DNA from 3 places in the Mycobacterium sp. NGS50 genome. Region 1 is predicted to be linked to each of the others. Evidence: riboswitches for the same ligand, from Rfam matches in the RefSeq annotation. Region 1 holds a riboswitch; each other region holds the start of a gene.

Evidence for each region. A riboswitch is a leader RNA that binds a small molecule or an ion and turns the genes downstream of it on or off. The one in region 1 is predicted to bind cobalamin.
Region 2: linked by a shared signal. The riboswitch ahead of cobN (cobaltochelatase subunit CobN) and the one ahead of AC5Y36_RS17045 (magnesium chelatase subunit D family protein) in region 1 are both predicted to bind cobalamin.
Region 3: linked by a shared signal. The riboswitch ahead of metE (5-methyltetrahydropteroyltriglutamate--homocysteine S-methyltransferase) and the one ahead of AC5Y36_RS17045 (magnesium chelatase subunit D family protein) in region 1 are both predicted to bind cobalamin.

What each region holds. Positions count from the first base shown of each region.
Region 1 covers NZ_JCALCW010000023.1:74,504-81,662, forward strand. Annotated here, with positions in the region: gene AC5Y36_RS17020 (ferredoxin-like domain-containing protein) at 1-344, shown strand, start outside; gene AC5Y36_RS17025 (precorrin-8X methylmutase) at 341-1,009, shown strand; gene AC5Y36_RS17030 (precorrin-2 C(20)-methyltransferase) at 1,006-2,517, shown strand; gene cobM (precorrin-4 C(11)-methyltransferase) at 2,514-3,281, shown strand; gene cbiE (precorrin-6y C5,15-methyltransferase (decarboxylating) subunit CbiE) at 3,267-4,478, opposite strand; cobalamin riboswitch at 4,482-4,611, shown strand; gene AC5Y36_RS17045 (magnesium chelatase subunit D family protein) at 4,624-6,564, shown strand; partial or broken gene cobO (cob(I)yrinic acid a,c-diamide adenosyltransferase) at 6,564-7,159, shown strand, end outside.
Region 2 covers NZ_JCALCW010000014.1:4,051-16,138, reverse strand. Annotated here, with positions in the region: gene AC5Y36_RS11890 (PPE family protein) at 1-87, shown strand, start outside; gene AC5Y36_RS11885 (DUF7676 family protein) at 84-680, opposite strand; gene AC5Y36_RS11880 (ATP-binding cassette domain-containing protein) at 677-2,407, opposite strand; gene AC5Y36_RS11875 (FecCD family ABC transporter permease) at 2,404-3,450, opposite strand; gene AC5Y36_RS11870 (ABC transporter substrate-binding protein) at 3,447-4,637, opposite strand; cobalamin riboswitch at 4,675-4,864, opposite strand; cobalamin riboswitch at 4,861-4,991, shown strand; gene cobN (cobaltochelatase subunit CobN) at 5,024-8,605, shown strand; gene cobF (precorrin-6A synthase (deacetylating)) at 8,605-9,372, shown strand; gene AC5Y36_RS11855 (cobyric acid synthase) at 9,357-10,808, shown strand; gene AC5Y36_RS11850 (cobalt-precorrin-6A reductase) at 10,805-11,539, shown strand; gene AC5Y36_RS11845 (antibiotic biosynthesis monooxygenase family protein) at 11,587-11,877, shown strand; gene AC5Y36_RS11840 (cell division protein DivIVA) at 11,890-12,088, opposite strand, start outside.
Region 3 covers NZ_JCALCW010000012.1:129,565-141,652, forward strand. Annotated here, with positions in the region: gene AC5Y36_RS11120 (TetR/AcrR family transcriptional regulator) at 1-614, shown strand, start outside; gene AC5Y36_RS11125 (mycofactocin-coupled SDR family oxidoreductase) at 726-1,604, shown strand; gene AC5Y36_RS11130 (NAD(P)H-dependent amine dehydrogenase family protein) at 1,607-2,677, opposite strand; gene AC5Y36_RS11135 (LLM class flavin-dependent oxidoreductase) at 2,674-3,654, opposite strand; gene AC5Y36_RS11140 (SDR family oxidoreductase) at 3,764-4,423, shown strand; cobalamin riboswitch at 4,493-4,722, shown strand; gene metE (5-methyltetrahydropteroyltriglutamate--homocysteine S-methyltransferase) at 4,861-7,128, shown strand; gene AC5Y36_RS11150 (IS110 family RNA-guided transposase) at 7,459-8,739, shown strand; gene AC5Y36_RS11155 (crotonase/enoyl-CoA hydratase family protein) at 8,878-9,756, shown strand; gene AC5Y36_RS11160 (hypothetical protein) at 9,760-10,236, opposite strand; gene AC5Y36_RS11165 (VOC family protein) at 10,238-10,588, opposite strand; gene AC5Y36_RS11170 (MerR family transcriptional regulator) at 10,610-11,416, opposite strand; gene AC5Y36_RS11175 (sterol desaturase family protein) at 11,473-12,088, opposite strand, start outside.

The sequences.
Region 1 (7,159 bases):
AGCAGTGGGGCAAGGTAGTGCGCGTGGAAGACTCCCCCGGCCACCTTGCCGCGCTGGCGCAGGCGTTCCTCGCCGCCCGCGGGAACGGGGTGGATGCGCCCTGGCACATCCGGGAGTTGACCGCGCCGCTGGTGCCTGCCGGCACCGCCGATCCGCGGCTACCCGCCCCGGGCGGCCCGCTGCACTACGGTGCGGTGCCCGGCGGCATCCATCAGGAGATCCCCGGCGGGGTGCTGACCGCCGACCTCGCACGCGCGTTGGCCGAGACCGGCGGCACCTCCGACCTGGTCGTGACGCCGTGGCACGGCATCCTGATCCCCCGAACACAGGAGACGATTGCGTGACCGGCCCAGCTGGGCGCCCGACCCGGCGCTACCCGTACATCGATGACGGCCCGGCGATCTACGTCGAATCGTTCGCGACGATCCGGCGCGAGTCCGACCTGTCGCACCTCCCCCCGGCGGCCGAAGGGCTCGCGGTGCGGATGATCCACGGGGCCGGTCAGACCGACGTGGCCGGTGACCTGGTGATCCACCCCGACGCCGTTCCGGCCGGGCGCGCCGCACTGGCCGCCGGCGCACCGATCCTGTGCGACACCCGGATGGTGGCGGTCGGGGTGACCGCGGGCCGGCTGCCGGCCGGCAACGAGGTGTTGTGCTATCTGCGCGATGACCGGGTTGCGGCGCTGGCCGCCGACTGGGGAACGACCCGTTCGGCGGCGGCGGTCTCGCTGTGGGAGCCGGTACTGGCCGGTGCCGTCGTCGCGATCGGCAATGCGCCGACCGCGCTGTTTCACCTGCTGGAGCTGATCCTGGACGGCGGTCCGCGGCCGGCGGTGATCGTCGGCTGCCCGGTGGGTTTCATCGGCGCCGCCGAATCCAAGGATGCCCTGGCGGCCCTGCACGCCGACCACGGCATCGATATCCCGTTCATCACGGTCCGGGGCCGACGCGGCGGCTCGGCGATCACCTCCTCGGCGCTGAATGCGCTGGCGTCGGACGCCGAATGAGCGGACGGTTCTACGGGGTGGGGCTGGGCCCCGGCGATCCCGAACTGATCACCCGCAAGGCCGCGCGGATCATCGGCGCTGCCGACGTGGTGGCCTATCACGCCGGGGTCAACAAGGCGTCCTACGCCCGGACCATCGCCGCTGACCTCATCGCCGACGACGTGATCGAGGAAGAGTTGCGCTACCCGGTGACCACCGGGGTCACCGACCATCCCGGCGGGTATGCCGGGGCGCTCGCCGATTTCTACGAGGCCTCCGCGGCACGGCTGGCCGCCCACCTGACCGCGGGACGCACCGTGGCACTGCTGACCGAGGGCGACCCGCTGTTCTACGGCTCGTTCATGTACATGCACGACCGGCTCGCCAGCCGCTTCGACACCGAGATCATCCCCGGCGTACCGGCATTCAGCGCCGCCACCGCCGCGCTCGGCGCGCCGCTGGTGCGCCAGACCGACGTGCTGACCGTGCTGCCCGGCACCCTGCCCGAGCACGAACTCGCGGCGCGACTGGCCGACACCGACGGCGCCATCATCATGAAGCTCGGCCGTACCTTCCCCGCCGTGCGGCGCGCCCTGTCCGCCGCCGGACGCCTCGAGCACGCCCGCTACGTCGAGCGCGCCAGCCATCCCGAGCAGCGCTGGCTGCCGGTCACCGACGTTGATGAGACGACGGTGCCGTATCTGTCGCTGATCGTCGTCGACGGCGACTCCCGCAATGGGCGGCGCTCACGCACCCCGGCCGACCAGGTCGCCGTCGCCGTCGAGTCGGCTCCCGCCGCCGAATTGCTGGTCGTCGGGCTGGGCCCGGGACCCGACGGCTGGCTCACCAGCGAGGCGACCGACGCGCTGGCCGAGGTCGACCATGTGGTGGGCTATCGCCCCTACGTCGCGCGGGTCCCACAACGTGAGGGGCTGCGGCGGCACTCGTCGGGCAACACCGTCGAGCTGGACCGGGCCCGCTTCGCGCTGGATCTGGCGGCACGCGGTGAGAAGGTGGCGGTGGTCTCCGGCGGGGACGCTGGGGTGTTCGGCATGGCGGCCGCGGTGTTCGAGGCCTTGGATGACGGTGAGCGGTATCGCGATGTTGCGGTGCGGGTGCTGCCCGGAGTCTCCGCCGTGCAGGCGGTGGCCGCGCGTGCCGGCGCTCCGATCGGGGCCGATTTCGCGGTGCTGAGCCTGTCCGACCGGCTCAAGCCGTGGGCGGTGATCGAAGCCCGCCTGCGGGCGATCGCCGACGCCGACCTGGTGCTGGCGATCTACAACCCGGCATCGCGTGCCCGGCCCGACCAGATCGCAATCGCACGCAAAGTGCTGCTGGAACACCGCTTTCCGCAGACCGTGGTGGTCATCGGCCGCGACATCGGCCGGGCCGACGAGTCGCTGACCGTGACCACCCTGGGCGAGTTGGACACCGACGCGATCGACATGAAATGCCTGCTGCTGGTGGGGGCGTCGTCGACGAGGGTGACGCCGTCGGGCCGGGTGTGGACGCCACGGTGGGTGCGATGAGGACGCCGGTCGAGTTCGTCGGCGCCGGTCCGGGCGCTGCGGACCTGCTGACGGTGCGTGCCGCCCGACTGCTGGCCGACGCCGAGGTGGTGCTGTACCCGGGCAGCTACCTGGATCCGGATGTGCTCGAAGTTTGTTCTGGTGCGGCCGAACTCGTCGACACCCAGGATCTGGACCTGGACGCCATCGTGGAACGGCTGGTGCGGGCCCATGAGTCCGGGAACCGGGTGGTGCGGCTGGTGTCCGGAGATCCGTCGCTCTACAGCGCGGTGTTCGAGCAGACCCGTCGGCTCGACGCGGCGGGGGTGGCGTGGCACGTCACTCCGGGTGTGGCGGCCTACGCCGCCGCCGCCGCGGTCCTGGGCCGTGAGCTGACCGTGCCGCTGGTGGCGCAGTCGGTGGTGCTCACCCGCACCCAGGCCCGCTCCACGGCAATGCCGGCCGGTGAATCACTGGCCGCGTTCGCGGCCACCGGCGCCACCCTGGTGCTGCACCTGGCCATCACCCGCACTCGGGAGTTGATGGCCCAGTTGGCCCCCGAGTACGGGCCGCAGTGCCCGGTGGCCGTCGTCTACCGGGCGTCGCAACCCGACGAGTTGGTGCTGCGCGGCACCCTCGCCGACATCGCCGGGCAGGTTGAGGCGGCGGGCCTGCGTCAAGCCGCCGTGATCCTGGTCGGAAGGGCACTCACCGAAGGCCACGATTCGTGCGCCGGGGAGAGTCACCTCTACGATCCGGGCCGGGACCGATCACGGCAGCGTTAGCGCCCACTGTGTGACGGTGCGCGCCGGTGTCCACCCGGTGAAAGTACCGAGCGGGGCAACGTGTTCGGCGTGGATGCGCGTCAGCTCGCCGCCGTGCTCGCGGAACCCGGCGGCCAGCAGCGCCTCGGTCTCCAGGGTGACCGCGTGTGCGACCAGTCGGCCGCCGGGCCGCAGCGCGGCCAGGCAGTCGGCCAGTACCCCGGGCCGGCTCAGACCGCCGCCGATGAAGACCGCATCCGGTGCCGGCAGACCCGCCAGCGCCGCCGGCGCGGAACCGTGGACCACGGTGAGTGCCGGTACGCCGAGGTTGCGTGCGTTGGCTGAAATACGTTGGGCCCTGGCCTCGTCTGCTTCGACGGCGACGGTGCGACAGGCCGAGTGGGCGCGCATCCACTCGATGCCGACCGACCCGGCACCGGCACCGACGTCCCACAGCAACTGCCCGGGCACCGGCACCAGCCGGGCCAGGGCGATTGCCCGCAGATCGCGTTTGGTCAGCTGCCCGTCGTGCTCGTACGCCTGATCGGGTAAGCCGGGCACCCATCCGCAGCCGTGCCGCATCGGGCCGACCAGGTCCAGCGCGACGATGTTCAGCCGCGGAACCGGGCCTGCGAAACCCGCCGCGGTGCTCTCCCGCACCGATTCGGACTGCCCGCCCAGGTCACCCAGTACCAGCATCCGGCTGTCGCCGAAGCCGCGATCGACCAGCAGCGCGGCCAACTGGGCCGGCGTGGTCTCGTCGGCGGACAGCACCAGCAGCCGCCGGCCCGGTGCCAGTTCACGCAACACCGTGTGCACGTCGCGGCCGACGACGCTGATCACCGCGGTGGACTCCGCCGACCAGCCCAGCCGGGCCCGGGCCAACGCCACCGAGGACACCGCCGGCAACACCGTCACCCGGCCCGCGCCCAACAGCCCGACCAGGGTGGTGCCGACGCCGCTGAGCATCGGGTCTCCCGACGCGAGCGCGACCACCTTCCGGCCGGCCAGCCCCTCCAGCAGCCCCGGCAGACCGGCGCTCAGCGGCGACGGCCACGGCTGACGGTGCTGGCCTGCCACAACGGGCAGCAACTCCAGCTGGCGTGGCGCGCCGAGCACCACGTCGGCGTCCCGCACCACCGCGCGCACCGGTTCGGTGAGGCCGATCCAGCCGTCGGCGCCGATACCCACAACGGTGAGGCGATCGGGTGCAGGCACGGTGCTAGGGTAGCGGCGCGAGGTGCCAGGGAAGTCGGTGCGACTCCGACGCAGGCCCGCTACGGTGTTCCGCGGCGCATCCGACGGATGCTTCTCGGTCAGTCCGATTACCGGCTTCGCGTTACTCACGAGCGGAGCCTCACGTATGCAACAGCTTTACCCGTTCCCCGCCGTCGTCGGCGCGGACCCGGACGCGCCGGGCGGCCTGGACGACATGGCGCTGGCGCTGGTGCTCAGCACGATCTCGCCCACCATCGGCGGGGTACTGATCCGCGGCGAGAAGGGCACCGCCAAGTCGACGCTGGTGCGGGGCCTGGCCCAGGTACTGCCGCCGATCCAGGTGGTGGCCGGCGACCGGTTCTCGTCGGATCCCGCCGATCCCGATCCGCTCTCCCCCGACGGACCGTTCGGCGCCGACGCCGCCGTCGAAACGCGGCCGGTGCGGCTGGTGGAACTGCCGGTCGGCGCCACCGAGGACCGGGTCGTCGGCTCGATCCAGCTGGAACAGGCGCTCAGCGCCGGTGTCGTCGCATTCGAACCCGGGCTGCTCGCCAGGGCACACCGGGGCATCCTCTACGTCGACGAGGTGAACCTGCTGGCCGACCACCTGGTGGATCTGCTGCTCGATGCGGCCGCGATGGGGCAGCTCACCGTCGAGCGCGACGCGGTGTCGGTCACCCACGCCGCCCGCTTCGTCATCGTCGGGACGATGAACCCGGAGGAGGGTGAGCTGCGTCCGCAGCTGCTGGACCGGTTCGGCCTGACGGTGGAAGTCACCGCGCCACGCGATCCGGGGTTGCGCGCCGACGCGGTGCGCCGGCGGCTGGCGTTCGACGCCGACCCGGTGGCGTTCCGTAGCCGCTACGCCGAGGCCGAGAACCGTTTGCGCGCCCGGATTCTCGATGCTCAGGCGCTGCTGGCGCGGGTGCGGCTGGCCGACGACCTACTGCTCAAGATCGGCGAGGTGTGCGCGGCGTTCGACGTCGACGGGTTGCGCGCCGATATCGTCACCGCCCGCACCGCGGTGGCACACGCGGCGTGGCAGGGCCGCGACGAGGTGGCCGTTGACGACATACGGGTAGCTGCCCGGTTGGCATTGCCGCATCGGCGTCGGCGCAATCCGTTCGACGCGCCCGGACTGGACGAGGCGCAGCTCGAGGAGCTGCTCCCGCCCGAAGAGCCGGATCCGGAACCCGAACCCGACGGGCCCGGACCTGAGGGCGGCAGCGCGCCGGATCGAGGCGAGCCATCTTCGCCCGGCCAAGGCGGAACGAGCACGATAAGCGCCGATTCCCCGTACCGAGCACGGCTTTTCACTGTCAACGGCGTCGGGGACGGCCAGGCCGGGCGGCGCAGCCGCGCCCGCACCAGCATCGGGCGCCGCACCGGTGCCGCCCCGCTGCACGCGGCGGGCACCGGCCTGCATCTGTTCGAGACGGTTCGCGCCGCCGCACCGCACCAGGTTGCCCGCGGCCGCGCCGGCGGCCGTCTCCTGCTGGCGGCAACCGATCTGCGGCGCGCGACCCGCGAGGGCCGGGAAGCCAACCTGGTGCTGTTCGTCGTCGACACCTCCGGCTCGATGGCCGCCGCCGAGCGGATGCGTCACGTCAAGACCGCGATCGCCTCGCTGCTGCTCGATGCCTACCGGCGCCGCGACCGGGTCGCCGTGGTCACGTTCCGCGACACCGGCGCCCAGGTGCTGCTGCCGCCGACCGGGTCGGTGGAGATCGCGGCGGTGCGGCTCGATCAGGTGCCGGCCGGTGGCCGTACTCCGCTGGCCGAGGGTCTGGCCGAGGCCGGCGAAGTGATCCGGCGCGAGAAGCTCCGCGATCCGGCGCGTCGCCCGCTGCTGGTGGTACTCACCGACGGCCGGGCCACGGCCGGCGCCGATCCCGTCGAACGGTCCCGACAAGCCGCGGATCACCTGGCCGCACAACGTGTTTCCGCGGTCGTCGTCGACTGCGAGAACGGCAGGATGCGATTGGGACTGGCCCGCGCGCTCGCCGATCATCTACGGGCCGAATACATTCCGCTGCCTCAGGTGAGCGCCGAGGCACTGACCGACATCGTGAGAGGAGCCGCCTGATGCCGCAGGGGCAGCCGCTGACGGTGCCCGACGATCGGTTGACCACCCGGCAGCGTCGCAACCGGCCGCTGCTGGTGGTGCACACCGGGGACGGCAAGGGGAAATCCACCGCGGCCTTCGGATTGGCATTGCGTGGCTGGAATCAGGGATTCCGCATCGGCGTCTTCCAGTTCGTCAAGTCCGCCAAGTGGCGCGTCGGTGAGCAGACCGTGCTGGAGCGGCTCGGCACCTTGCACGACGAAACCGGTGAGGGTGGGACGGTCGAGTGGCACAAGATGGGTTCTGGCTGGTCGTGGAGCCGCAAGACCGGCAGCACCGAGGATCATGCGGGCGATGCCTTGGCGGGCTGGAACGAGATCAAACGCCGCCTTGCCGCCCAGGCTCACGACCTGTATGTGCTCGACGAGTTCACCTACCCGATCGACTGGGGCTGGGTGGACATCGACGACGTGGTGCAGACCCTGGTGAACCGGCCGGGTCACCAGCATGTCGTGGTCACCGGCCGGCGCGCTCACCCGCGACTGGTCGAGATCGCCGACCTGGTCACCGAGATGGCGAAGGTCAAACACCCGATGGACGCCGGCCAGAAGGGCCA
Region 2 (12,088 bases), on a different contig from region 1:
GGGCTCACCACGCTGGTCGAGGACAGGTTCGGCGGCGGCGCGGTGAGCCCGATGATGCCCAACACCTGGACGGCGGACGAGCCCTAACCGCCGCAGCGGATCCGATTCCCGCTGCGGTCCAACGGGTCCGATCCCAATCCCAGGTACTTGTCGCGCAGCTTGTCCCACAACTCGAGCTGGGTCCAGTCGGGTTCGTCGCGCATCTGCTGGTCGTTGGTGAGGAATGGATTCGGCAGCATGACCGTCATCATCTGCTCATCGCGCCCGTTGTAGAGACGCACGCCCCAGGACATCGGGTGGCCGTCCTTGCCGATCCGGCGATACAACTCGGCGCGGGTGCAGCGGCGAATGCGGCCCAGCTCGGTACCGCTGGCGCGGTGCTTGCCGATGCACAGGTGAAAGTGCCAACGGCCGAAATCGACGGTGGCGTAGCCGTCGAGCATCGAGATCCGCTTGGGTGCGTTGGGTGCGGCCACTTCCCAGGCGGCGCCCTGCATGATGATGCCGAACCAGATGTCGTCCCAGTATTCGTCGAAACACAGGTGCAGCAGTTCCAGCAGGCTGTTCTGGTCGGTGGGCAGCGGCCAGAGTTGTTCGCGGCCGCGGTCTTCGGTGTCGACGATCGGGGGATCGGCGATGACGCTCGCGGTGTCGGCTGCTGTGACAGTGTTCTCGGTCATGAGGTTCCCTTCCTGTTTCGGTCCTGGCGAACCTGGGGTTTGCGAGTGAGCACGCAGTCGCCGCACAACCCGCCGCCGGGCGTGCGGTAGAACAGGCAGCAGGTTGTGCGCCGGTAGCCGGTGCCGGATGCGGCGAAACGCACGGCGCCGGTGAGCCGTTCGTCTGCGCACAGGGTGCGCGCGAGTTCCCAGCCCGGCTCGGTTGCCAGGGTGCGGGCGGCTCCGAGAACCGCGGACGCGGCGTTGCCGCGCAGCAGCAGCTCCGAGATCGGGCCGAGCCGGCGCACCGCGTCGGCCAGCGGCGCCAGATGCCGGTCCAGGATCATGTCGGCCAATCGTGGCTGCAGGTTTTCCCCCTGCCAGGCCAACGGATTCGGCAGGTGCAGCCGAGCGGTGCCGTCGGATTCGCGGTACCACAATTGTTCGGGAGCCAGATCCACCAACAGTCCGTGCTGGGCGAGCGCACCCAATCCGATCGACCAGAGCCGCGCCGCGTGCCCCAGGAACAACGTTGACACCGCCACCCGGCGATCCGCGGACCCGAGGCGCTGCGCGACGTCATCGACCGCCTGCGACAGCAGCCGCTGGTCGGTGTAGAGCCGGGTTACCGCGTGCCAGCAGGCACCATCGGCCGGCCCGGTCGAGACCGCGAAATAGGGGCTGACGGCCGACAACTCGCCCAGCGCCGAAACCGTGTGGGCTTCGGGCGCGCAGCGCAGTGAACTCGGTGCCCGCCCGCGCAGCAGCTGCGGCAGATCACGCAGTGCGACAGTGTCGGCATCAGCGCCGGAACGCACCGTGACAGCGTCAGGATCGGCGGCGGTGACGATAGCTTCGGAGGTTTCGGTGGGCGTCGCCGCATGCCACCCCTCTCGTGACAGCACCCGGATCAGTGCGGCACGCAACGGCTCCGGGGCGTCGACGCGAGCGGTCCGAGCGCCAGTTCCGGTGCCGAATGCGAACATGCCGCTGGCCGAGTCGAAGCGCAACGTGTCGGTGTCGAACATCGCGCCGATGCGCCCCGCCAGCATCAATTCCTCACCGACGGTATCGGTCAGGGTGCCGGCCGGATCCAGCAGCCAGACCCGATCGGCCACCCGCAACGCCAGCTCCAGGTCGTGGGTGCTCAGTATCACCGCCAACTGCTGGTCGCGGGCCAGCTCGCGCAGCAACCCGAAAAGACCGGCCCGCGAAGACACATCGAGGAAGGCGGTCGGCTCGTCGAGCACCAGCAGCCCCGGCCGCTGGGCCAACGCCCGCGCGGTCAGTACCCGCTGGCATTCACCGTCGGAGAGCTCCGCCGCCGGCCGATCGGCCAGATGCTGCGCGCCGGTGGCCGCCAGCGCCCAGTCCACGATCTGCTCGTCGGCCGGACGCAGCCGGGCAGCCAATCCCAGGTGCGGAATGCGGCCGAGCCCGACCAGTTCCCGGGCCGACAGCAGCCCCGGTTCGATCCGCTCGGTCAGCACCACCGCGACCCGGCGGGCCAGCTCGTCACGGGGCAGCCCGGTGAGGTTGGCGCCGTCGAGCAAGACACGGCCGTCGAGCGCGGGCTGCAGCCCGGCCAACGTGCGGATCAGGGTGGACTTGCCGGCGCCGTTGGGGCCGATCAGCACGGTGAGTTCGCCGCGGCGGGCCCGTGCCCCCAGCCCGGTTGCCACCGTCACCGACCGGCGCCGGGTGCGGTAGCCGATTGCCAGATCAACAAGTTCAACCGCCGGCGTCATGCGGGCAACCCCGATCCGCGACGGGTCCGCAGCAGCACGGTGATCACAACCGGGGCTCCGACCAGCGCCGTGACCGCGTTGACCGGAATCACCAGGTTGCTACCCGGCACCTGGCTGACGATGCCGCACCCGAGCGCGGCCGTCGCACCCAGCAACGTCACCGCCGGTACCACCACACGATGATCGGAGGTGCCGACGGCGATGCGGGCCACATGCGGTACCACCAGGCCGAGGAAGGCGATCGGCCCGCAGAACGCGGTCGTCACACCGGCCAGCAGCGACGCCGAGCCGACCGTGATGACCCGCGCCCGGCGCACGTTGATACCCATCGTCGCCGCGTAACTCTCGCCGAGCAGCAAGGCGTTGAGCGGCCGGATCGTCAGCGTCGCGGCGACCAGCCCGACCGTCACCAGCGGTAGCAGTAGCCGCAGATCGGCCCAGCCGGTTCCGGCGAAGCTGCCCAGCCCCCACAGCAGAAACTGCTGCACCCGCTGCGGGTCGGCGTAGACCATCGCCAGACTCACCAACGCGGTGCTGGCCGCGCCCAACATCACCCCGATCAGCAGCAGCGTCGCCGCCGAACGGGTCCAGCGGGACAGCGTCAGCACCAGGGTCAGCATCGCCGCGGCACCCAGCGCTGCCGCGATGACCCCACCGGCGCGGCTGGCCCCGGCCATACCGGCGGCGAATCCAGCGCCGGCCGCCCCACCGAGCAGCACCACCAGCGCCACGCCGAGGCTGGCGCCGGAACTGACGCCGAGAATGTAGGGGTCGGCCAGGGTGTTGCGGAACAGCGTCTGCAGTTGCAGGCCGGCAACCCCGAGCGCGGCCCCGGCGGCCAGCGCGGTGAGCACCCGGGGCAGCCGCATGTTCGCCACGATCACCTGCCAGCGGGGATCGGAGGGTTGCATGCCCAACAGCACCCGGACGGTGTCGGCCAGCGGCACGCGCACCGGACCGAGCACCAGCCCCAGCAGCGCCAGCGCCAGCACTGCGGCGGCGAGGCCGGCCAACACCAGCGTGGTGCGCGTCGGTGTTCTCATCGGGCCACTCGTTGGTAGAACTCGAATGCATGGCCGGGGGCCAGCTCGGGGTGCAGGATCGCAACCAGGTCGCCGAGCAGCAGATCCGGTCGCGCCGTCCCGCGTTCCCAGTAGGTGTTGTGACCTTGCGTCCCGACGGCCTTGGTCGCCGACCACACCTGTCCGCTGCGGACCGCGGCGAGCTCGCCGTACCGACTGTCCTGGGACACCGCGTCGCCCACCGTTTTCCAATCGTCGGTGACCAGCCACAGGGGTGCGCTTCCGGCGCGGGCGTACACCGACTCGAAGTTCAACTGCCGGTTCTCGGCGCCGGTGTCCGCCAGCCACGGGTAGACACCGCCGGCATCGGCGACCAGGCGGCCGGAGTAGCTGCCGCCGGTGGGCATCGACCAGCTGCCCGAATACATGGTGCCGACCAGCACGTCGACCGGCGTGGCCGACGCGGCCTGTGCGGCCAGGGCGCGGTAGCGGTCGCGGATGGCCTGATACGCGTGCCCGGCCTGCCGCTCGGTTCCGGTCAGCGCGGCGAACATCTTGACCCATTCGGCCCGGCCCAGCGGCGTGGGCTCCAGCCATTCGGCGTCGGCGACCACCGGGACGCCTGCTTCGCGCAGCTTGGGATAGCCGGGGTCGTCCATGCCCGGGGTGACCAAGACGTCGGGGCCGGCGTGCAGCACGGTCTCGACGTTGATCTGGCCGCCCGGTGCGTAGCCGACGATCTGGCCGGCGTCGATGCGTCGGCGGATCTGCGGATCAGCGACCGTGGCCGGGCTGGCCACTCCGGTCACCACGTCGGCGGCGCTGAGCTCGGTGATCATCGCGAGATGCGTCGTCGAACCCGAATACAGGCCGCGTACCGGGATCGTGATCTGTTGGGCGTGGGCGAGCTCGCCGGCCGGCGCCGGTGCAGGCGCACCGCAGCGCACCAACACATAGGACACCGGTTCGCCGCCGAGATAGGGGCGCTTGACGGTCAGGACCTGGTAGCTGTTGTGGTAGTCGATCGAGAAGTTGGTGGCCTCCGACAGTGTCGATTTGTCCGGGAAGTAGTCGGCGGCCGGATCGAAGTCGGTGATGCAGCCCGGCCGCGTATCCGTTGCGGGGGAGGCGTGTTCGGCAGAGCAGCCGGCCATCGAGATGGCCAGCGCTATGGCTAGCGTGCGGGCTACCCGCAGCGCACCGGGCATGGGCGTGCATCAGCTTCCTCGGGGTACACCGCCCCGGTACGCAGGACGCGATGACGTGAGTCTCCTGGCTCTCGGATCACTGTTCGCCTCGCCTTCCAGCCCCACACGTGGCGGGCCGTGGCTGTTGAGGGTCACTCCCCGATGACAGTGGCGGGACCGCTCCGGAATTGCACCGGCTTCCTCATGTCGTCATCGCCTTACCGGCGACATTCTCGCATGTTCGCTGCGTTAGGCTGGCCGCCGTCTCGTGGCAAACAGGAACCCGGTGGAAATCCGGGACGGTTCCGCCACTGTGAGGGGCGCGTGTTGGGGGCGTGTTCCAAGTCAGATACTGGCCGCGGGCATCCGACGACAAGGGGCGCGAACCCCTCGGGAGGACCCTCGTTATGCGACGCATCGCCCTGCTGTCCACCTCGGACACCGACCTGCTGTCCGCACGCGCCAGTGGCGCGACATTCCGGCTCGGCAACCCGGCCCGCCAACCGATCGAACCGGTGCTGGACGGCGCCGACGTCGTGGTGCTGCGGGTGCTCGGATCATCCGCCGAGATCGAAAGCGAACTCGCGGTGGTCCGCGAACGCGGGCTGCCGCTGGTGGTGCTCGGAGGCGAGCGCGCACCCAACGCCGAGCTGATGGAGTGTTCGACGGTCCCGATCGGTGTGGCCGCGCAGGCGCACGCCTACCTGGCCGAGGGCGGGCCGGCCAACCTCGCCCAGCTACATGCGTTCCTGTGCGACACAGTGCTGCTGACCGGGGAGGGTTTCCACGAGCCGGTGGTGATCCCGGAATGGGGATACGCCCAGCGGGAAAGGGGCGAGCCGGCCGAGGCTGCGGACGCGGTGCGGGTGGGGGTGCTGTACTACCGGGCCCACGAGGTCAGCGGCAACGCGGGCTTCGCCCACGCGCTGGCCGACGCCATCGATGCGGTCGGCGCAGCGGCCGGTATACCCATCTTCGCGGCGTCACTGCGCAACGCCCCCGACGAGCTGTTCGACGCGCTGGCCACGCTGGACGCCGTGGTGGTGTGCATGCTGGCCGCCGGCGGCGCGATGAACGCCACCGCCACGGTCGGCGCCGGGGACGACGACGGCGCCTGGGACGTCGAGCGGATCGCCGCGCTGAATATCCCGGTGTTCCAGGGGTTGTGCCTGGCGTCGTCGCGGACGGATTGGGAAAGCAACGACGACGGGGTGTCCCCGCTGGATTCGGCGACCCAGATCGCCATCCCCGAATTCGATGGCCGCATCATCACGGTGCCGTTCTCGTTCAAGGAGATCGACGACGACGGGCTGCCGCACTATGTCGCCGATCCGGAGCGCTGCGGTCGCGTCGCCGGCGTGGCGGTCAAGCACGCCCGGCTGCAGCGGGTGCCGAACGCACAGAAGAAGCTGGCGCTGGTGCTGTCGGCGTATCCCACCAAGCATTCCCGGGTTGGCAACGCGGTCGGCTTGGACACCCCGGCGTCGGCGGTGCGGCTGCTGCACCGGCTGGCCGCCGCCGGCTACGACGTCGGCGACGGATTCGGGGTGCTGGACATCGATGACGAAACGCTGGCCGGGGACCGGCTGATTCACACCCTGATCGAGGCGGGCGGGCAGGACGAGGACTGGCTGAGCGCCGTGCAGTTGTCCGACGCGCAGGTGCGCGTGAGCACAGCGCAGTACGCCGAGTGGACCGCCGAACTTCCGGCGGAACTGCGCGATGCGATGACCCAGGCGTGGGGTCCGGCGCCCGGCAGGCTTTTCGTCAACGACGACGGTGAGATCGTGTTGGCCGCAATGCGATCCGGCAACATCGTGCTGATGATCCAGCCGCCGCGTGGATTCGGCGAGAACCCGGTGGCGATCTACCACGACCCGGATCTGCCGCCGAGTCACCACTATCTGGCCGCGTACCGTTGGCTGGGCAGGGGTTTCGGTGCGCACGCGGTGATACACCTGGGCAAGCACGGCTCGATGGAATGGCTGCCCGGCAAAACCGCGGCGCTGTCTTCCGCCTGTGCGACCGACGCCATGATCGCCGACCTGCCGCTGATCTACCCGTTTTTGGTCAATGATCCCGGCGAGGGCGCCCAAGCCAAGCGGCGGGCGCACGCCACCATCGTCGATCACCTGATTCCGCCGATGGCGCGGGCGGAATCCTACGGTGACATCGCCCGGCTGGAACAGCTGCTCGACGAGTACGGCAACATCGCGACGATGGACCCGGCGAAGCTGCCGGCGATCCGCGGCGAGATCTGGAACCTGATGCGCGCCGCGGAGATGCACCGCGATCTGGGGCTCGACGAGCGGCCCGAAGATGAAGAGTTCGACGACTTCCTGCTGCACGTCGACGGCTGGCTCTGCGAGATCAAAGACGCCCAGATCCGCGACGGGCTGCATGTACTCGGCGGCGCGCCGGTCGGCCCCGAGCGGGTGAACCTGGTGCTGGCGATCCTGCGCGCGCCGCAGGTGTGGGGCGGGGTCGACCACGCGGTGCCCGGGCTGCGGGCCGCGCTGGGACTGAAAGACGACGCTCCTGCGGCGGCGGTGGACGAGATCGAGGGCCGGGCACGCGAACTGGTGGAAGCCATGGAGGCCGCGGACTGGGCGGTGGGCGCAGCCGACGCGCTGCATACCGATCCCGAAGTGTCGCGCGTACTGAGATTCGCTGCCACCGAAGTAGTTCCGCGGCTGGCCGGCACCGCCGCCGAACTGGATGCGGTGCTGCAGGCGCTGGCCGGCGGGTTCGTGCGACCGGGCCCCTCCGGGTCGCCGCTGCGCGGCCTGGTCAACGTGCTGCCGACCGGACGCAACTTCTACACCGTCGACCCGCGCGCCGTGCCGTCCCGGCTGGCGTGGCAGACCGGGCAGGCGATGGCCGACTCGCTGGTGCGGCGCTACCTCGACGACACCGGCACCTACCCGGAATCGGTGGGCCTGTCGGTGTGGGGAACTTCGGCGATGCGCACCTCCGGCGACGACATCGCCGAAGTGCTGGCCCTGCTCGGGGTGCGACCGGAATGGGACGAGGCGTCCCGACGGGTGTCGCGGCTCGAGGTGATCTCATGCGAGGAGCTCGGCCGCCCCAGAATCGATGTGACGGTGCGGATCTCAGGATTCTTCCGGGACGCCTTCCCGCACGTGGTCACGATGCTCGACGACGCGGTGCAGATGGTGGCGACTCTCGACGAGCCCGACGAGGCGAACTTCGTGGCCGCCCACGCCCGCGCCGACCTGGCCGATCACGGCGACCTGCGCCGGGCTACCACCCGGGTCTTCGGCTCCGCGCCCGGCTCCTACGGAGCCGGGATCCTGCAGGTGATCGAGGCCGGTACCTGGCGCGACGACAAGGACCTCGCCGAGGTCTACACCGCCTGGGGCGGGTTCGCCTACGGCCGCGGATTGGACGGCGCCGCGGCCGGCGACGACATGCGCACCAACTACCGGCGGATCAAGGTCGCGGCCAAGAACATCGACACCCGAGAGCATGACATCGCCGATTCCGACGACTATTTCGTCTATCACGGCGGCATGATCGCCACCATCCGGGCGTTGACCGGCGCCGACCCGAAGGCCTACGTGGGCGATTCGACCGCACCGGACGCGGTCCGCACCCGCACCCTGGCCGAGGAGACCGCGCGGGTGTTCCGTGCCCGGGTGGTCAACCCGCGCTGGATTTCCGCGATGCGCCGGCACGGCTACAAGGGTGCGTTCGAACTGGCCGCCACTGTCGACTACCTGTTCGGCTTCGACGCCACCGCCGGAGTCGTGCATGACTGGATGTACGAAAAACTCGCACAGGAATACGTGCTGGACCCGGCCACCCGCGAGTTCCTCGACAAGTCCAACCCGTGGGCATTGCACGGCATCGTGGAGCGCCTCACCGAAGCCGCGGACCGGGGCCTGTGGGCACAGCCGGATCCGGCGACGATGGCTGCCCTGCAGCGGGCCTACCTGGACGTCGAAGGCGACCTGGAGGACCGCTGATGGGTATGCAGGTTTGGATCCTCGGCGTCGGAATGGGGCCGCAGCAGGTCACGGCCGAGGTCGCCGAGGCGCTGCGGTCGGTCGACTACGTGCTGGCTGCCGACAAAGGGGCCAAAGGCGACCAGGACGGGCTATTGGCATTGCGGCGCAGCATCGTCGATACGTACGCCGGCTCAGTCCCGATCATCACCGTCGCCGACTCGCCCCGTGACCGGTCCGCGGAATTGACGACGACCGGCTACCAGAGCGCTGTCGAGGACTGGCACGCAGCCCGGGCGGCGCGCTACGCGGAGGTGCTGCGCCAGCGGGGCGGGACCGCCGCATTCCTGGTCTGGGGTGATCCGTCGCTCTACGATTCCACCATCCGGATCGTGCAGCGGGTGAAAGACCTTGGCGTGGAATTGGATTTCGACGTGCTCCCCGGAATCAGCGCGCCACAGTTGCTGGCCGCCCGGCACCGGATCGTGCTGCACGAGGTCGGCCGCCCGGTGCACATCACCACCGGCCGGCGGCTGGGGGAGGCCGTCGCCGCCGGCCAGGACAACATCGTCGCGATGCTCAACCCGGAGGGGCTCCACCTGACCGGGCTGGACGACTGGACGATCTGGTGGGGCGCCAACCTGGGTGCGGCAGGCGAGCGGCTGGTGCATGGCCGGGTCGCCGACGTGGTCGACGAGATCGCGACTGCCCGTCGCGCGGCGAAAGCGGACGCGGGCTGGGTGATGGACGTGTTTCTGGTGCGGAAGCCATCGTGTCAGGGCTGCTGATCGCCGGCACTACCAGCGACGCCGGCAAGACCGTCGTCACCACCGGGCTGTGTCGGGCGTTGGCCCGCCGGGGGATCCGGGTGGCGCCGTACAAGGCGCAGAACATGTCGAACAACTCGATGGTGTGCGTCGGGGCGGACGGCACGTATGCCGAAATCGGCCGGGCGCAATGGATTCAGGCACTGGCGGCCCGAGCTGCCCCCGAGCCGTCGATGAACCCGGTGCTGCTGAAACCTGGCAGTGATCAGCGCAGCCACGTGGTGCTGATGGGACGGCCGTGGGGTGAGCTGTCCTCCTCGAACTGGATGCACGGCCGCGCGGAGTTGGCCGCGGCCGCGCACCGTGCCTATGACGATCTCGCCGGAAGGTACGACGTGATCGTCGCCGAGGGCGCCGGCAGCCCTACCGAGATCAACCTGCGCGCCGGCGATTACGTCAACATGGGCCTGGCGCGGCACGCCGGCCTGCCGGTGGTGGTCGTCGGCGATGTGGACCGCGGCGGGGTGTTCGCCGCGTTCTTCGGCACCGTCGCGCTGCTCGCGCCGGAGGACCAGGCGCTGGTGGCCGGGTTCATCGTCAACAAGTTCCGCGGGCAGCAGCGATTATTGGAGCCGGGCCTGGCCGACCTGGAACGCGTCACCGGCCGACGGGTCTTCGGCACCCTGCCGTGGCATCCCGACCTGTGGCTGGACTCCGAGGATGCGCTCGACCTGGCCGGCCGACGCTCATCGCGCGCCGGAGCGCGGCGGGTGGCGGTGATCCGGCTACCCCGGATCAGTAACTTCACCGACGTCGACGCCCTGGGTCTGGAACCGGATATCGATGTGGTGTTCGTCTCCGATCCGCGCGGACTGGGCGACGCCGACCTGGTGGTGCTGCCCGGCACCCGCGCCACGATCAGCGATCTGGCCTGGCTGCGTTCGTGCGGGCTGGATGCGGCCGTCGCGGCACACGCGGCAGCCGGCAAACCCGTGTTGGGGATCTGCGGGGGCTTCCAGATGCTGGGCCGGATGATCCGCGACCCGGAGGGCATCGAGGGCCCGCCGGGTGAGGTCGCCGGGATGGGCCTGCTGGATACCGAAACATGTTTCGGCACAGACAAGGTGCTGCAAATTCCGCGCGCGGGCTACGAGATACACCACGGCCGGATCACCCGCGGCGACGGTGTCGAGGAGTTCCTTGGCGGCGCCCGGGCCGGTCAGGTGTTCGGCACCATGTGGCACGGGGCTTTTGAAGACGACGCGGTGCGTACGGCGTTCCTCGCCGAAACCGTCGGCCTGGAGCCCTCAGCTGTGTCGTTTCCTGCGGCACGGGAACGCCGACTCGACGTGTTGGCCGACCTGATCGAGGAGCACGTGGACGTGGCAGCACTATCGAAGTTGGCACATGGTGGGCCGCCGAGCGGACTGCCGTTCTTGGCGCCGGGGGCGCCATGACACGCGTGCTGCTGCTCGGCGGCACCGCCGAGGCCCGGGCGCTGGCCGAGCATCTGGTGGCGGCGGGTGTCGAGGTGACCACATCGCTGGCCGGCCGAGTGACCAATCCCCGGCTTCCGGTGGGGGAGGTCCGCATCGGCGGATTCGGCGGAATCGACGGTCTGCGTGCGGCATTGGCCGACTATGACGCCGTCGTCGACGCCACCCACCCGTTCGCGACGACGATGTCGGCCAACGCGGCCGCGGCCTGTGCCGCCGCCGAGCGTCCACTGCTGCGGCTGGAACGGCCCGGCTGGGGCGGCCGGGCCCGGCCGTCCTGGCACTGGGCGGACTCCCACGAACAGGCCGCGACGATCGCGGCCCGGCTGGGTCAGCGTCCCGTCCTGACCATCGGGCGCCAGCAACTGGCCTGCTATGTCCCGGTGCTGTACGAGCGTGCGGTGCTGGCGCGCGTCGTCGAACCGCCCTCAATCAGCCTGCCGCGTACCTGGACTGTGGTGACCGATCGCGGCCCCTACGGACTTCCGGGCGAACGCACGCTACTGCAAGACCACCGCGCCGACGTCGTCATCACCAAGGACTCCGGCGGTGAATACACCTGGCCGAAGATGCTCGCCGCCGACGAACTTGGCCTGCCGGCGGTTATCGTGCGCCGGCCCGCACGAGCAGCGTGGGTGGCCACCGTGCATGACGCCGAGGATGCGCTGGTTTGGGTGCTGGGGCTGGACTAACGCCCGGCGAGCGGAGGGCAGCTCGGCCTTCAGGCACAATTGTCGGCGTGATTCTGGAACACGGTGTGCTGTCGGTACGGCCCGGTGAAGAAGTTCCGTTCGAAGCGGCGTTCGCCAAGGCGCGGCCGTTGATCAGTTGCCAGCCTGGATTCCGGCGGCTGACCCTGTCCCGGTCGATCGAGTCGCCGAACCTCTACCTGCTGCTAGTCGAATGGGAGACCGTCGAGGCGCACACCGAGGGCTTCCGGGCCTCGCCGGAATTCGAGCAGTGGCGGGAGTTGCTGCACGGGTTCTATGAACCAAAGCCGGTCATCGAGCACTTCGTCGCGATCGACTGACCGAACCGGGCCCTATCCGGTGCTGGCCTTGCGTTCCAATGGCATCACGACGCCCTCCTCGGCAGGATCCTCCAGCTCCTGGTATGCCGACTCGAGACTGGTGGGCACCGCCTCCAGATCGTGATATACGCCCATCAATTGTTCCAACACCTTGATGCGTCGCTGCGTCGCCTCGTGCATCGCCTCGTGGGCCTGCGTGCGGTACTCGTCG
Region 3 (12,088 bases), on a different contig from region 1:
CCGAGGAAGCCATCGCGACCTGGGCCGATACCTCGGCAGCCGACGACAAGGCCGCCCACGTCCGCGCGGTGGCCCGCGCGGAGTTCGGCCGCAAAGGCTACGAGGTCACCACCATCCGCGACATCGCCGCCGCGGCCGGCATGGGGACCGGAACCGTGTACCGGCTGATCGGCTCCAAGGACGAGCTGCTGGCGTCGATCATGGAGTCCTTCGGCACCAAGGCCGGCGGTGGATTCGCCGCCGTGCTGCGCACCGAGGCCACACCCATCGAGAAGCTCGACGCGCTGATCTGGGTCAACATCAACGCACTCGATCAGTTCCCCGACGAGTGGAAGATTCAGCTGGCCTGGATGCGCCACACTCCCCCGGACAGCCCCAACCCCGGCCTGGCGTTCACCACCCGGCTGCGACAACTGAAATCGCTGCTCTCCGACGGGACCCGATCCGGCGACATCCGTATCGAGACGCCGTCTCTGGAGTTGCTGTCCCGCTGCGTGATGGACGTGCTGTGGATGCCGGAGAACATTGTCCGTACCGAGGGGACCCGGGCGGCGTTGCTGCTGGCCCGCGACACCGTGGTCCGCGGAGTGACCGTTCGCGACGCCAGCGCATAGCGGTTCCGCGGGAGGCGCATAGGGCGCTACCAAAGTTTTGTTCCAGAAGGTATTGATTAAACCGCCTGCATCACATAGGTTCGGTCTGCGTTCAGCAACCATGGAGGGTGCATGTCCGGGAAACTCAGCGGCAAGGTCGCATTCATCACCGGCGCCGCGCGCGGCCAGGGTCGCGCGCATGCGATCGCGATGGCCAAAGAAGGCGCCGACATCATCGGGATCGACATCTGCCGCCAGATCGATTCCAACCCCTATCCCCTGGCCACACCCGATGACCTCGCCGAAACCGAAAGAGCGGTCAAAGAACTCGGCCGGCGCGTGGTGGCCCGCATCGCCGATGTCCGCGAGCGCCACGAGTTGCGCGACGCGGTCGAGGCAGGCATTGCCGATCTGGGCAAGATCGACATCGTCGTCGCCAATGCGGGCATCCTGCCGATGGCGATGGGCAAACCCGACCCGATGCAGTTCGTCGACGCCTCCGACGTCGACCTGCTGGGCGTGATGAACACCGTCGCGGTCACGATTCCGCACCTGCCCGACGGCTCGTCGATCATCGTCACCGGGTCGACCGCCGGAATGATCACCGGCACCACCGACAACCCGAACATGGGCCCCGGCGGCGCCGGCTACGGGTGGAGCAAACGCATCGTGATGGACTACGTCGAGCAGATGTGCCTGCACCTGGCGCCGCGGATGATCCGGATCAACGCGATCCATCCGACCAACTGCAACACCCACCTGCTGCAGAACGACGGCATGTATTCCATGTTCCGCCCCGATTTGACCAATGAGGGCAAAAAGGCCACCCGTGCCGACGCCGAGCCGTTGTTCACCATCTTCCAGGCGATGCCGATCCCGTATGTCGAGCCCGAAGACATGGCCAACCTCGGGGTCTTCCTGGCCAGCGACGACGCCCGCTACATCACCGGACAACAGATCCGCGTCGATGGGGGTTCACTGCTCAAGTGGCCCAACGGGCCCGGCAGGTAGCCTCAGATCGCGTTGCGGGGCAGCGTGATCGGCAGGTCAAGCGAGCTCAGTAGTCCCGGTGCCGCGTCCACCACGTAGGGCACCGCGTTGACGACGCGCATGGCGGTGGCGGCCATCGCGCCCCTGCCGGCGCCGTGGCCTTCGGCAGCTCCCAGCGTCATCGAGCAGTGGATGTCGGGCTCGCCGTCGATGTCGACACAGTAGGTGGCATCGCACTCCGAGGTCGCCCACTCAGGTGCCACGTCGCGAGCCATCCGGATGATGTGCTCGACCACGATGGCTTCCCGACCGTCGATGACGCCGGCCGCCCTGGTGCACACGGCACCGCACGTTCCAGCCGTGATCGTGCCGAAGGCAACCTCGATCTCGCGCGAGGTGACGCGGCGCTCCAGCGAGCCGCGAACCTCGGTTACCTCAACGCCCAGCCCCTGCGCGATGAGGTGAATCGGTGCACTCCAGGCCATTTCGATGAAGCCGGGAGTGCTCAGCATCGGTTCGAAGTCCAGTGGGCGCCCGAATCCCATCCCGTCCATCATGACGTCGGCGACCGGGTAGTGGTCGTTGAGCGCGATCTCCGTCACCGTCACAGTTCGGATCGTCTTTGATTGGGTGGCCAGCACCAGTGCCAGCTGATCCGAGCCGAATCCCGGGAAGACACCGGAGACGTAGAACGAGGCGCCACCGGCCAACGCCGCGGATTCGAGCTGTTCTCGCCAGGTGGGATGAAAATAGCTCGGCGGGTACACCAGGCTGGTCGACGTCGTCGAGACGACGTTGATTCCGGCCTCGAGCAGCCGCAGATAGTCGGGCACCGCGCCGGCGTCGCGGTCGGGCCCGTTTGCGGCGTAGACGACGCAGTCCGGCCGCAGCCCGATCAGCGCCTCGGCATCCTGGGTCGCCGCGACCCCGATCGCGGTGCCTCCGGCCAGCTCGCCGGCGTCGCGCCCGACCTTGTCCGCGGAATGTACCCAGACGCCAATGAGTTCCAGGTCCGGGCGACGCCGGACAGCGTCGATGGCGATGGAGCCGACGCCTCCGGTCGCCCACACGACCACTCGGGTCTTCGGATTCATGCGTGACCCCCAGCTCGAGCCACAGCCGACGCCGCACGTTCCAGATACGGCCAGGCCAATGCGGGTGGCAGACCGGCACACAGCGGCAGCAGCGGCAGGCTGCGGCCGGTGCGCAGATGCCCGACGGCTTCGTCCACGGTGAAAATCCGGTAGGGGCCCGGCGCGGCACGCAATTCGTCCACGCTGGCGGCCCGCGAGATGCTGGCAACCGTGTCGTCGCCGTGCCGGTACTGTGCGGCGGTCACCGCGTCGTGGAGCAGATACGGGCCGAGCTCGCACCAGGCGCGGTCCACGTCGTCGGCGACGAACACCGTGGTCGGCGCGTCGTCGTCGGGAAACCGCGCCGGCCCCGGCTCCCTGCCGTGGGCCCTGCACTGGTCCTCGTAAATTTGTTTGAGACCACCGGAATTCGTCTGGGCGATGAATCCCAGTCCGTGACGAGCCGCTCTCCTGGCCGCCGGCGCGCTGCCGCCGGCGATCATGATGGACGGACCGCCGGGCGTCACGCACGGCGGCGTCAGATGGATGCGGCGGCCATCGTGGTGCACCGGCTCACCGCGCAACAGGTGCAGCAGCAGGGTCAACTTGTCGTCAGCCAAGCGGCCTCGCCGGTGCATGTCGATGCCGAAGTGTGCGTACTCCTCGGCACGGTGACCCAGGCCGAAGGCGTAGGCCACGCGCCCCTTGCTGATGATGTCCAGGACGCTCATCTCTTCGGCCAGCCGGACCGGATCCCAGAATGGCAGCACCACGGCGGCGAGCATGATCGCCAGTGCGTTCGTGCGGGCGGCGATCGCCGCGGCCAGCACCAGCGGCGACGGCAGGTGACCGTCCTCGGTCCCGTGATGCTCGGAAAGCACCGCGGCGATCGCGCCGCGCGTCTCTGCCCAGCCACACATCTCAATCGCTGCGGCGTACAGCTCCGCGGTCGGCGCTCCCGCCGCGGGAGCGCGCATGTCGAAGCGCAGGGTCAACATCTCGCGGTGGCTCCTTTGCGGATCACGCCAGACTATAAACTAATATTTGTTCCCATCGGAAGGGTCCGGCCGATCGCGTGCCCACGTCGTGGCGGGTAGCGTCGGGTACATGGCACGCATTGTCGTTATCGGCGGTCACGGCAAGGTCGCCCTGCAGCTGACCCGCATCCTGAGCGACCGCGGAGACCAGGTCACCTCGGTCTTCCGCAACCCCGACCACGCCGAGGAGGTCGCGGCAACCGGCGCCACTCCCCTGGTAGCCGACATCGAGCAACTGGACACCGCCGCGCTGGCCGACCTGCTGGCCGGCCACGATGCCGTGGTGTTCAGCGCGGGTGCCGGCGGCGGTAACCCGGCCCGCACCTATGCGGTGGACCGGGACGCGGCGATCCGCGTCGTCGATGCCGCCGGGCAGGCCGGTGTGCGCCGGTTCGTGATGGTGTCCTATTTCGGCGCTGGGCCCGATCACGGTGTGCCCGAGGCTAACTCCTTCTTCCCGTACGCCGAGGCCAAGGCCGCCGCCGATGCTCATCTGCGGGCCAGCGATCTGGACTGGACGGTGCTCGGGCCCAGCCGGCTCACCCTGGAGCCGGCCACCGGCGGCATCGCGTTGGGTCCGGAGGCCGGGAAAGGTGAGGTGTCACGGGAGAACGTCGCACGGGTCGTCGCCGCCGCCCTGGCTGACGGCACGACGATCCGGCGCACAATCGAATTCAACGACGGTGACGTGCCCATCGCCGAGGCGCTGGCCAGCCGACGGGACCTTTGACTCGAGGCGCGTGCGAAGGCCTCGCCGGAAAATCGGAGGGGTGATCGCGGCAGTGCGTTCACGGGGTAATCTCCAAAGCGCAGCTGGTCTGCTGACGGCGCCTGTGCGGCGTCAGCATCGAGCGAGGCGTATGCGTCGCGAGAGGGAACCCGGTGAGAATCCGGGACTGTCCCGCAGCGGTAAGCAGGAACGACCGCCGTCAACGGCACTGGTCGAAGGACTGGGAAGCGACGGCTAGTAGGAGCACCCAGCGGTGCGTGCCTGTGAGTCCGAAGACCTGCCAGCTGTGCCGGGCGCGCCGCGTCCGGCGGCTTACCGCCTCGTGGAATGGGCGTCCGGCCGTCACGGTTGCACCTGCTATCCCGTCAGCATGGGCCGTGACCGGATCGGTTTGCGTCCGCCGGCGGTGACCACCCCCGCGAGTGAAGGACGAACTTGTGAGCGCTCAACCGTTTACCGCCACCATCATCGGCTCACCGCGCATCGGACCGCGGCGCGAGCTCAAACGTGCAACCGAGGGCTACTGGGCCGGTCGCACCAGCCGCGCCGACCTGGAATCGACCGCCGCCACCCTGCGCCGCGACACCTGGGCGGCGCTGGCGCAGGCGGGTCTGGATTCGGTGCCGGTGAACACCTTCTCCTACTACGACCAGATGCTCGACACCGCGGTCCTGTTGGGTGCGCTGCCCGCCCGGGTGGCCGGTGTCGCCGACGACCTCGACCGCTACTTCGCCGCGGCCCGGGGCACCGACGAGATCGCCCCGCTGGAGATGACCAAATGGTTCGACACCAACTACCACTACATCGTGCCCGAGATCGGGCCTGACACGAAGTTCGCGCTGAATCCGACCAAGGTGCTGACGGAGCTCAAAGAGGCTCAGGATCAAGGTATTCCGGCCCGCCCGGTGATCATCGGCCCGATCACCTTCCTGCTGTTGAGCAAGGCCGTCGACGATGCGCCGGCACCGATCTTCCGCCTCGACGAACTGACCGACATCTACGCCGAGCTGTTGGGCAAGCTGGCCGAGGCCGGTGCGGACTGGGTGCAGCTGGACGAGCCGGTGCTGGTCACCGACATCGCCGCGGAGGCGCCCGCCCTGGCCGAGCGGGTCTACACCGTGCTGGGTTCGGCGGCCAACCGGCCGGCGATCTTCGTCGCCACCTACTTCGGTGAGCCGGGCGCGGGGCTGGCGGCCCTGGCCCGCACCCCGGTGGAGGCGATCGGCGTCGACCTGGTCTACGGCTCTGGGGCCTCGGTTGCCACGGTGCCCGAATTGGCCGGCAAGACCCTGGTCGCCGGGGTGGTCGACGGACGCAACATCTGGCGCACCGACCTGGAAGCCGCGCTGGGCAAGCTGTCCACCCTCGGCAGCGCGGGCGCGGTGGCTGTGTCTACGTCGTGTTCCACGCTGCACGTGCCCTACACCCTGGACGCCGAAACCGGCCTGGACGACAACCTGCGCAGCTGGTTGGCGTTCGGCGCCGAGAAGGTCACCGAAGTGGTGACGTTGGCGCGCGCCCTGCGCGACGGGCGTGACGCGGTCGCCGACGAGTTCGCCGCCTCGGCGGCCGCTGTGGCGTCGCGCCGAACCGATCCACGCCTGCACAACGGACAGGTGCGGGCGCGCATCGAGACGATCACCGCCGCCGGCGCCCACCGTGGATCGGCGACGGCGCGCCGCGAGGCACAGGACGAGCGGCTGGACCTGCCGCCGCTGCCAACCACCACGATCGGGTCCTTCCCGCAGACCGTCGAGATCCGCAAGGCCCGCGCCGCGCTGGTCGCCGGGGAGATCGACGACGCGGAGTACACCCGCCGGATGCAGGCCGAGATCGCCGCCGTGATCGAGCTGCAGGAGCAGCTTGGCCTGGATGTGCTGGTACACGGCGAGCCGGAACGCAACGACATGGTGCAGTACTTCGCCGAGCAGCTGGACGGCTTCTTCGCCACCGCCAACGGCTGGGTGCAGTCCTACGGCAGCCGCTGCGTGCGTCCGCCGGTGCTCTACGGGGACGTCGCCCGCCCGCATCCGATGACGGTGCAGTGGGCCACCTACGCGCAGTCGCTGACCGACAAGCCGGTCAAGGGCATGTTGACCGGTCCGGTAACCATCCTGGCCTGGTCGTTCGTCCGCGACGACCAGCCGCTGGCCGACACCGCCAACCAGGTGGCGCTGGCCATCCGCGACGAGACGGTGGATCTGCAGGACGCCGGCATCGCGGTGATCCAGGTCGACGAGCCGGCGCTGCGCGAACTGTTGCCGCTGCGCGACGCGGACAAGGCCGCCTACCTGAACTGGGCGGTCGGTGCGTTCCGGTTGGCGACCTCCGGGGTCGCTGACTCCACACAGATCCACACCCACCTGTGCTACTCGGAGTTCGGCGAGGTCATCGGGGCGATCGCCGACCTGGACGCCGACGTCACCTCGATCGAGGCGGCCCGCTCGCATATGGAGGTGCTCGACGACCTCAACGCGATCGGGTTCTCCAACAGCGTCGGGCCCGGGGTCTACGACATCCACTCACCACGGGTGCCCAGCAGCGAGGAGATGGCGGCGTCGCTGCGCGCAGCGCTGAACGCGGTCCCCGCGCAACGGCTGTGGGTCAATCCCGACTGCGGGCTCAAGACCCGTAGGACCGACGAGGTGACCGATTCGCTGCGCAACATGGTCGCCGCGGCCAAGGAAGCCCGCACCGGCGTCTAGTTCTCCACCGCGCCGCCACTCCGCGCGAGCAGCTATCCAGGGGGCTTGGCCCCGTGGTGGAGTCTGAAAATTTGGTGCGGCGTTCGGCTTGGTGAAGTGGTTGCAGCGGGCGTCGGCCGGGTTGACGCTTGAGGGGTGTTTCGGTTGACCCCGTTGCGTCTGTGTTGCCGGTGAGCACGGCGAGCAGCTTGGTGGCTGGAGGGCGCCCCTGTGTTGTGCGGGGGTGGTGGATTGTTGCCTGCGAGCACGCGAGAGAGACTCCTGTTTCTGTTTCGCTCTCCCCGGAACACGCTGGATAACAACAGTTTTGTCGGGAAGGGGTGATCGGTCATGGAGGTGGTTCATCCGCGGTGTGCTGGTCTTGATGTTTCCAAGAAGGACGTCAAGGTGTGTGTGCGGGTTCAGGGCCGGGGTCGGCGCGCCACGACGACGTCGGTGAGCACGTGGGGGTCAACGACCGAGCAGATTCTGGCGTTGCGGGAGCATTTGATCGCTGAGCAGGTGAGCTGTGTGGTGATCGAGTCGACGTCGGATTATTGGAAGCCGTTTTACTATCTGCTCCACGACGCGCTGCCCGTGATGCTGGTCAACGCCCATGCGGTGCGCAACGTGCCCGGCCGTAAGACCGATGTCTCGGATGCGATGTGGCTGGCCGATCTGGGGGCGCACGGGCTGGTACGGGCGTCGTTTGTGCCGCCGGAACCGATTCGTGTGTTGCGGGATCTGACCCGGGTGCGCACGGTGATCACCCGTGAGCGCACCAAAGAGATCCAGCGGCTCGAGAAGCTGCTTGAAGATGCCGGGATCAAGCTCTCAGCGGTGGCCTCCAACATCGTGGGGGTTTCCGGGCGGGCGATGTTGGAGGCGCTGATCGCGGGACAGCGTGATCCGGCGGTGCTGGCTGATCTGGCCAAACAGCGGCTGCGGGAGAAAATCCCCGCGCTGACCGAGGCGCTGCGCGGACGGTTCAATGAGCATCACGCGTTCATGACGCGGCTGTATTTGGATCGCATCGACGCCCACAGCGCCGACATTGCCCGCCTCGACGAGCGCATCGAGGAGGCGATTGCGCCCTTTCGTGGCGTCCGGGAACTGCTGATGAGCATCCCGGGGTTTTCTTGCATCGTTGCCGATGTGTTCATCGCCGAAACCGGCGCTGACATGAGCGTGTTCCCTACCGCTGAGCGGTTGGCGTCGTGGGCCGGGGTAGCGCCAGGCTGCAACGAATCAGCGGGCCGCGTCAAATCCGCGGCCATTCGCCCCGGTAACCGTCACCTCAAGGCTGCCCTCGGCGTCGCGGCCCTCTCAGCGGCCCGCAGCAAGGACACCTACTACAGCGCCCGCTTCCGGCGCATCGCCGGCAACCGGCCCTTACAGACCCGGCGCACCACCCGCGGCCCGTCGGGGCGGGCCCAGATCGCGCTCGTCAGCCTCGAACACAAGATGCTCACCGACGCCTGGAACATGCTGGTAAACGGTGCTTTCTACCAAGACCCGGGCGCCGACTACTACACCCGCCACCAGCCCGGGCGAACCAAGACCAAAGCCATCAAGCAACTGGAGTCCTTGGGATACAAAGTCACTCTCGAACCACTCACCGACGCTGCCTAACACCCGGGGGCCACCGGGTCACCCGCTTGGGGTCACCTCTATTTTCGAGAGAGACGCAGAATCGCACACAAACAGCCGTCCCAGTGCGATTCTGCGTCTGCTCGCCGGGGGAAACCGACCAGCTACTAGCCTCAGGGCATGGACTTCACCACGATGCGGCATGAAATCGAGGACGGCATCCTCACCGTCGTTCTGGATCGCCCGGCCAACCTGAACGCCTTCACCGTCGAGATGGCTGCGGAGCTGCAGCACACCTTCACCGCCGTCAACGACGAGGACGCGGTGCGGGCGGTGATCGTCACCGGTGCGGGCCGCGCATTCTGCGCCGGCATGGACCTGTCCAGCGACGGCAACGTGTTCGGTCTCGACGGATCGAAAACCCCGTCGCTGGCCGACATGGCCAACCCCGACGATCCGGAGCTGCGCCGGGTACGCGACACCGGCGGCCAGGTGACGTTGGCGATCTACGCCTGCCGCAAACCGGTGATTGCGGCGATCAACGGGCCGGCGGTGGGCATCGGCGCCACGATGACGCTGGCGATGGATGCCCGCCTGATGTCGACCACCGCGCGCATCGGCCTGGTCTTCGGCAAGCTGGGCATCGTCCCGGAAGCGTGCTCGACGTGGTTCCTGCCCCGGATCGTCGGGATGCCAACGGCTTTGGATCTGGTGTACAGCGCCGACATTCTCGACGCCGCCACCGCGCACGACGTCGGGCTGGTTCGCGCGGTTCACGAACCGGAGGCGCTGCTCACCGAGGCCCGGGCGCTGGCCGACGCATGGACCAAGAATCGCTCGCCGGTGTCGGTGGCCTTCATGCGCCAGATGCTCTACCGCAATTCGGCCCAACCGCACCCCATCGAGGCGCACCGGATCGATTCGCTGGCGATGTTCTACACCAGCATCGGCGACGGCAACGACGGCGTCCGCGCGTTTCTGCAGAAGCGCGACCCGCAGTTCGGCGGGAAAGCATCCGAGATGCCCGCGTTCTACGACGAGTGGGTGCAGGGCAGCTAGCCGTCACACCCGGCGGGCCCGGTACTCCTGGTACAGCCGCCAGTTCCGCCCGTCGTTGCTGCGTTCGTCGCACCAGCGGAACGAATCCGGCCCGATGTCCCGGAAACTCCACCGGATCGCGGATCCGTCCGGCAGCATGCCGTCCTGCACGATGCCCTCCGAATCCGCTGTCCCCAGTTGGGTGAGCCGGATTCCCAACCGCGGCTCGATCCACAGGATGTGCCAGGCGCTTACCGCAGGGTCATAGATCCGCAGCGTGGTCCCGTGGAAGAAACCCTCCGCGTGCCACACGTCCTGGACCGCGCAGCCGTCGAGCACCCAGTCGGCGGCCATCCAGCCGGTGTAGTGCTGCGTACCGTCGTCCTCGTGCACCGTGACGTCCAGGTTCCAGCGGCCGACCAGCCAGCCGTAGAGACCCATGGCGTCGGCCCGGTCGTCGGCGGGTCCGGCTGCGATCAATGCCGGTGCCAGCGGTGACATTTCAGGCCGCCGCGATGTCGAACTCGTTGCCCTCGGGGTCCGCCAGCGTGCTCCACCGGTAGCCGTCGTCGGCACGGTCGGCCAGCCAGGTGGCGCCGAGTTCGACGGCCCGCTCCACCCCCGCGGCCAGGTCGTCGGTGACGAGATCGACGTGCACCCGGTTCTTCACCTGTTTGCCCTCCGGGACCTGGACGAACGCCAGGTGCGGGTGCGCCTCGGCGGACATGCCGATGGACGCGAATTCGGCGGTGGCGCCGTCGTCGACTGGGCGGCGCAGTAACTCCGACCAGAATCGCGCCAGCTTGTCCGCGTCGGCGCAGTCGAATGTGACGGTGTGCAGTGTGATGTTCATCAACGAACTCCTTTTGGGTGGTTAGGATTTGGTGCGGAAGATCGGCCAGCACACCTCGGTGCGGTGCGCCGCCTCGTCGTCGGTGTCGTAGCCGGACACCAGGTAGTGCTCGCGGATCGGCCCGTCGACACCGATTTCGCGTTCGGCGACGTGGGTGCCCAGCGCGGCGTAGGTGCGATCGAGCTCGCCGAACGATCCGCGGTGCAACGCCACCGCAAGTTCGGCGGCCGGAACGTGGAGTGACTTCACCCGCCCTCGGGCGGCACACGACGCGTCGATCGGCCGGAACGCCACCACCTCGCCGCGGCCGGCTTCGAAGAACTCCGCCGAGTACAGGGCGCCCCGGACTCCGGCGGGATTCCCGACGAGCGCGTCGAGTTCGGCAAATGCCTCCGACCACCAGTCCTCGATATCGGCCATGGCGACCTGCTCGACGATCGCCGCGGCGGGCGTCGCCGGCACGGACCGATAATCGACCTCACCTGTCCCGCTGGACTGTTCGAGGAGCGCCTGCAGTGATGCAACGCTGGCTTGGGTCTGCGCCAAACTGTCCTGGAGTCGCTGCAGATGCGCCAGGATCGCGCGGTTGCGGTCTGTGACCCGTTCGGCCTGCACCACCTCGGTCAGCTCATCCAACGGCATCCCCAGGTCCCGCAGCCTACGGATAACCTGGGCGATCGGCACCTGCTCCGGACTGTAGTAGCGGTAGCCGGAGGACGGATCGACCTGGACCGGCGCCAGCAGGCCGCGCTCGTGGTAGAGCCGCAACGCCTTGACGGTGAGGTAAGTCATTCGGGAGAAGTCCCCGATGGGCAACAATGTCGGCACGCGTTCGAGTCTGGCGTCTCCCCCTGGGGCAGAGTCAACCCCGCAACGCGCGGGTTCTAGGAGGCGGGCTGCCAGCCCGGTCCGCGGAACAGGTGCCCGAGAACGGCGCGCCAGTTGCCTGCCGCGGTGATGTCTCGCCAGATGGCCACGTACTCGTGGGTGGCGACCCGCACGGGATTGAAGGTGTCGATGTTCTTGGTCAGCCCGAAGACCACGCGCTCGCCCTCGGGTTCGAAGGTGCCGAACAGCCGGTCCCACACGATGAGGATGCCGCCGTAATTCTTGTCGAGGTACTCCGCGTTCGATCCGTGGTGCACACGGTGGTGCGACGGCGTGTTGAAGACGAATTCGAGGGGACGCCAGAGCTTTCCGATGCGTTCGGTGTGGATGAAGAACTGGTAGAGCAGGTTGATGGACTGTTGCAGCAGGATCATCCACGGGGCGAACCCGACAAACGCCAGCAGCAGCCAGAACGGAACCGAGGTGAACGGTGTCCAGGTCTGGCGCAGGGCGGTGGACAGGTTGTAATGCCGGCTGGAGTGGTGCACGACATGGCTGGCCCAGAACACCCGGATGGTGTGGTGGGTGCGGTGATACCAGTAGTAGGCGAAGTCGTCGGCGACGAACAACGCGATCCAGGTCAGCGGATGGTCGGCGGGTAGGTGAATCGGC